One region of the Paenibacillus sp. AN1007 genome, then DNA from elsewhere that is predicted to be linked to it. Evidence: riboswitches for the same ligand, from Rfam matches in the RefSeq annotation. Region 1 holds a riboswitch; the other holds the start of a gene.
What was found. Region 1 has a riboswitch for FMN ahead of ABXS70_RS09850 (DMT family transporter). Riboswitches for the same ligand answer to the same signal wherever they lie in the genome.
Positions count from the first base shown of each region.

Region 1 (3,111 bases):
CAAGCCGGGAAGATCGTAAAAAAGCACTGCTCACCTCATAAGGTGAAACAGTGCTTTAGCTGCTTAAGCCGGGTGGTACGTCATGATTACTCCGTTCGAAGTTTTGGTGCGGCTTCTGCCATCGGTGCAGTACGTTCCTGCTGCTTCGAAATTGCAAACAGCGCAATCCAGATCAGGATAAAACCGAGGAGCTGCTCCCAAGTTACCAGTGTACGGAAAGCAATCCAGTTCACCAGCACGCCGGCCATCGGGAAGCTGAGCTCTGCAAGTGTGGCAACGGAAGCTTTCGTAGACGATAATCCTTTGTAGTACAGAAGCAGACTGAGCAAACCTGGCAATAGTGCCTGACCGAGAATGTTGAGTATAACGGCAGCTTGTGCCCCAGTACCTGCTGGAAGTGTCCACGGAGCGCCCTCGTTCCAGGTCATGAAAATCAGAAGTGGAAGTGCCACAACAAATCGGAGGGAGGTAACCGTTTCATACCTTGCCTGCCCCAGCATTAGTCGACCCATTACCGTAGATCCGCCCCATAAGGCTGCGGCACCAAGAGACAGCAGACTGCCTGCATGAATCCAGTTATTCCAACTGCCCAGCGGTAGTGAAAAGCCGAACGTAAGCAGGTATGTTCCTGCCAGCGCAATGATAAACAGTCCTCCGAAATGGCGCGGCAGTGTTTCTTTTAATAAAAGCTTTGCGAGAACAATCGCGAAGAGCGGCTGCATTTTTTGCAATAACAATACGGTGTTAGGATCATTATGGGTGAGCGCCAAAGTAAATAATACGGTCGCAAGTGCCGAACCACCCCATGAGATAAAGACGACAGCGATCCAGTGACGAGCACGCAGTTTTTTCAGATCATCTCGAAACTTCCAGAGTACCGGAATCGCGACAAGACTGACGATGATATGTTCGATCAGTACAATCTGTGTAGAAGTCATCGTTTTCAGCAAAATAATGCGAAATAACGGGTCTACCCCCCAAAGGGCTGCCCCTAGTACAACAAGCCAAAATCCGGTATTACTTCGTTCCTTGCGATACCTAGTTGGTGCTGATGATGTCTTTTCCATATTCAGGACTCCTTCGTCAGAACACGGAATCTTCAGTTGGCAAAATCGACAAAATCCCCCGTTCTGGCGTACGCCAAATAAACGGGGGACCATTCAAAGACAAGACGTCAGAGAAGAAAACTTCCCGTAAACGGCCTGCCATTGTGTTGATCTTCTCTCATCCGGACTGTACCGTCGGCCTTGGAATCTCACCAAGTCAGTCGCTGTCTGTAGTCATAACCACAAACAGCGAGTCGCGGGCTGGTTCTTCAAGAACATCACCGCCGGTCGGGAATTTCACCCTACCCCGAAGATCCTATTCAATTAATTAATATATAGTATTGAACAAGTTGTAACCTTATGAAGTCCATCTTATTCCTGTAAGCGCTAGCAGTTCAAGTGTTTTTTTAGAAAACGATACTCCAGCATCCCTGCTGTCTGCGGAGCAGCACGATCTGACCCGCATGATAAGCATCGTGCAGGACCCATCGGGCAAGGGTTTGAGCCCAGTTTTCTTCAGAATCCTTATAAGGTTCCTCAAGTTTAGACTCCTGTAATGCGGTAAGGTGATCACGCAGCTGCTCTGCCAGTGCACTGGTACGCCTCATGAGCATACTCCAGCCAGCATGGTTTGAAGGGTCGCCAGGTTCGCCAAACGTAGCTGCGTTCGATTCCGCAGCGGGTTCAGATGGAGTTTGGCCCTGAAGACGTTCCAGAATCAGCTGGTTGTAATAATACATATGATTGACCAGCTGCCATATGCTTAGTCCTCCTGGATAAGGAACCCAGGCTGCTTGCTCTGCGGTCAGCCCTTCAAGAGCCTTCGACAATGGAACGATCCAGTTACATTGATTCCAGGTATCTTCGTTCTGAATAACCAATACGTCTAATGCCGTTGTAACAGACTTTTTCAATGCGTTTCATTCCTCTCTTGTCGGACTCATCTCGTTCTTACGTCTTGATGCTTGTAACTAGCTATTATGAATTTAAATGGTTACAATTAATATAACACAATTCGAATAGATGTAACCATCTTATTGGTTTTAGATTGTTACTATTTTGATCGGAGGTACTCATGGATAGATTATGGACCGATTTTGTAAACAGCGATTACCATGATTGGCGCGGTGGGAACCGATCGGAAGACAGGCTGGGGAACGCAGGCTGGCAGCGGGATTTTCTGAATCGTTGGCAATTAGAAGCGCCAGTACCCGCATCGGCTGAAGAGGAATCCACCATGAGAAGATTCAGAGATGAACTGCAGTCTCTTGCGATTCGTGTGTCTGATGGAACTACCTTATCCGACCAGGATCAACAATGGTTGAATGATTTTATGCAGGCTGGCGGTGTTATCCGACAACTAGTCTCACAGAACCAAGGATTGAATGTAGTGCTGGTTCCCGTCCATACCCATTGGGTTCAAGTCCTGGCAGAGGTCGCTGCTGATTTTGCCATGACGCTGGTAGAGGGCGAAGGCAGGCGAATTCGAAGCTGTGATAACCCGGACTGTCGATGGATATTTTATGACGCTACTCGCAGCCGGACACAGAAATATTGTGATGATAAAATGTGCGGTAATTTAATGAAGGTAAGACGCTTCCGAGCTCAACGCAAAATGGATTCCAAAGAAGGTAAGTAGATAGCGGAATGATTTTCCACAATTTGATAATTATTTACACTTGATATATAATGTATATATACTAGCGAAATTATAGTCAAAAGAAGCAAGAAGCAAGAAGCAAGAAGCAAGAAGCAAGAAGCAAAGAAGAAACAAAGAAAGAAACAGTAAGCTGCGAATAGGAAAGAAAAAATGTACAGCAATGCGGATCAGATCATTTTACAAACCATTACGATTGGAGAGGTGTCTTATGGGGACAAGTTATCTATTGAAAAACGGTTGTGTATTATCGATGGATGCTCGTATTGGTCAGTATAACAGGGCAGACGTACTTATTCAGGGTAATTTGATTGCAGCCATTCAACCGAATATTGAGGCAGCAGCTGCAGATGTAGAAGTCATCGACGAGTCAGACATGATTATCATGCCTGGATTGGTGGACACACA
Region 1 is NZ_CP159992.1:2,155,151-2,158,261, forward strand. It holds gene ABXS70_RS09850 (DMT family transporter) at 87-1,067, opposite strand; FMN riboswitch at 1,213-1,365, opposite strand; gene ABXS70_RS09855 (DinB family protein) at 1,454-1,960, opposite strand; gene ABXS70_RS09860 (ABATE domain-containing protein) at 2,122-2,685, shown strand; gene ABXS70_RS09865 (amidohydrolase family protein) at 2,915-3,111, shown strand, end outside.

Region 2 (3,111 bases), 450 kb from region 1:
TAGATGGCTTCTTCAATTGAATCCAAGACGGATGGTTCCGATTGTTCTGACATTGGCGCACCTCCTGTTTTTCGTTTTTTGTACACTCATTGGTCAGGCAAAACCGTGATTCGAAAGAAATTCCTCACTGATGCTTCGCGGTTTGCTTGTATTCGTTTCCGCATGACCTCTGCCATACTGCAGCAGGTGATCGACGTATTTCCCTAAAATGTCACATTCAATATTGACGGTATCTCCCGTCTTTTTAATGTTCAGTACGGTCTCACCAATGGTATGAGGGATAATCGAAACAGTGAATGAACGCTGCGTTGTCTCTACAACCGTCAGGCTGATGCCGTCCAGCGTTACAGATCCTTTCGGAATCAGAAACTTGAACAGCTCACTGTCATCCGGTTTGATTTCAAATACAACCGCATTCTGATCTCGTGTGATGCTCCCTATTACGCCAGTCCCATCCACATGTCCCTGAACAATATGACCGCCGAATCGCCCCCCGGACAGCATTGCTCGTTCCAGATTCACCTTACTGCCGGATTGAAGTTGACTGAGATTCGTATGACGGTACGTTTCGGGCATGACATCTGCTGTAAACCCGCCAGCCTCCAGCGTTGTTGCCGTTAGACATACTCCGTTAACCGCCACACTGTCACCAATCTTTAAATCGTCCATAATGACTGCAGCACTGATGTTCAGCACCAGGGCTTCACCTTTACGGCCAATGCGCCGGATCTGACCCACTTCTTCCACCAAACCCGTAAACATACTGCCGCCTCCCTATCCAAAACGATGTATACAATAAGTCTTCTTTATTAATATGATGCTGCATCCTCGAGTTGTCCCGTCCAGTCGATTATTCCGGCCAAACAGGAATTCCGCCAATGCTGATATTATCTCCAACTTGCTCGATTTCCAGCTGATGCAATTGTATGGCCTGGCTCATACGCTCTACACCTTCAAAACGGAAGCTGCCAGGAGTATCATATCCGCCCACAATCTTCGGAGCGATAAACATAAGCAGCCGATCCACAAGCCGCGCCTCCAGCATTGCACCGTTTAATGTACCGCCGCCTTCCAGCAGAATGGAGCCAATCTCCCGTTCTCCCAACTTACTCAGTCCATGAAGCAAGTCGACACGCGGCCCTGGTCCGCAGCGAATAACTTCTACCCCGTAAGCTTCAAGACGCTCTGCGGCTTCCTGGCTGGCCTCATCTGTCGTAAGCACCCAAGTTGGTGCAAGTCCATCCTTGACCATTTTGGAACCTACGGGCAGACGCAGCTTGGAATCCACAACAATTCTTACCGGGCTGATACCCTCGACCTGCAGACGAGTTGTCAGCTCTGGATTATCCGCGATAACCGTATCTACCCCCACCATGATGCCTTGATGACGGTGGCGGAGCGCATGTACGATCTCACGTGCCGGCTCGTTGGAGATCCATTTGCTGTCCCCGCTGCGTGTAGCAATTTTGCCATCCAGCGTAGATGCTGTTTTGAGAGTGACAAAAGGCAGGCCTGTTGTAATAAACTTGATAAACTTTTCATTCATGCGTCTGCCGCGTTCGCGCAAGACACCCACTTCAACCTCGATACCTTGTTGTCGAAGCATACTGATGCCTGTGCCAGACACCTGTGGATTCGGATCTTCACAACAGACCACCACCCGTTTGACCTTCTCGTGTATCAATCGTTCGCTGCAGGGTGGCGTTTTGCCATAGTGACTGCAGGGTTCAAGTGTTACGTATACTGTACTGCCTTCTGCATCACTTCCTGCCATATTAAGAGCATGCACTTCCGCATGCCCTGTGCCTCTCTTCAGATGGCTGCCCAGGCCAACCACTCTTCCATCCTTAACTACGACACATCCCACGACAGGATTAATTCCAGTCTGTCCTTGTGACCGTTCTGCCATATCCAGTGCTAACGCCATATAAAATTCATCATTGATCATTTCCATATATTGTTCACCCCACGGTTATAATCTTGAACTAAAAAATCCCCACCGAACATTCCGTTCCGGGTGGGGATGATGAGAGACAACTGTCATCTACAGGAGGAAACGTGTACAACATACCGCCGCTTGACCCAAACTGCATTTTCAGGCAAGTGAAAACAAACACATACCTTGTTGAATACAAAATTCAGGTAAAGAGTTCTATAAGACGATAGTATGTTCAGAAAAACTTGTTAGAGACAAGCCTTCCCCGCGCAGCGTCACGTCTATTGCTGACGGCTGTGCAGCATCACTCCTGCGGAGTGCAGCCTGCTAGGCATACACTCTCTCCTTCTCCCATCCAGACTATACTGTCGGTTCTGGAATTACACCAGATCAGCCATCTGCCGAGGCAGACAGGTCACGGACTTTGCCATGTAATGGAACTGTAATCCATAACATGATGCATCACCGCCGGTAGGGAATTACACCCTGCCCTGAAGGATCGCTTTCGTTATTAATTGGATGTTAGCACTTTAGTGCCAAAAAATCAATTTATTTTTGTTTCTTTTTGTCACATACTAACTTTTAATAAGCATAAAACAGCAAAATCCGCGTCTCAAGCGAGACCCGGACTTCTACAATTCCCTACAAGCACACTTACAAGTCTGGAAAACACCAGCTTGCCATGTGCCTCAAATCCTTTGCAGCGTGGAACGGAACACTCTCAGGTTTGGGCTGGGAAGCAGCAGGAGCTGGCATATCCCGGGCTACTCTTCTAACCCAACTGGTCGAGTCCATGCCGATGGCCGAGCACTGCCAGCGCTCATCCGACCTTGGACGAACAGTCAGAATAAGGTCTTCTTTTCCCGGCATATCGGTGAATACGCCATCCAGATATTCGACAATGGCACGTTTGTCCTTCACTTCGTGACAGTATACAGTAACCCAAGAGCCACTAAGTGCTTTTACTGCATATACGTCTCCAGGCTGCACTTCACCTGTACCAGCATCGGGAGATTTTTTCGGCACCTTCGCTTTGGCACGCACACTTCGTCTGCTCTCGAACGCGCCAACAACGGTGTCAATCGCTGGAGGATTGGGTTCGGGTTTGTCCTCAAGTGATACATCGCTGCAGTCGAAGCCACTGAAAATTCGGGACAGATTATCCTCGTTTATTC
Region 2 is NZ_CP159992.1:1,704,926-1,708,036, reverse strand. It holds gene ABXS70_RS07780 (bifunctional 3,4-dihydroxy-2-butanone-4-phosphate synthase/GTP cyclohydrolase II) at 1-53, opposite strand, end outside; gene ribE (riboflavin synthase) at 94-762, opposite strand; gene ribD (bifunctional diaminohydroxyphosphoribosylaminopyrimidine deaminase/5-amino-6-(5-phosphoribosylamino)uracil reductase RibD) at 851-1,954, opposite strand; FMN riboswitch at 2,276-2,439, opposite strand; gene ABXS70_RS07765 (hypothetical protein) at 2,591-3,111, opposite strand, start outside.
Region 2: linked by a shared signal. The riboswitch ahead of ribD (bifunctional diaminohydroxyphosphoribosylaminopyrimidine deaminase/5-amino-6-(5-phosphoribosylamino)uracil reductase RibD) and the one ahead of ABXS70_RS09850 (DMT family transporter) in region 1 are both predicted to bind FMN.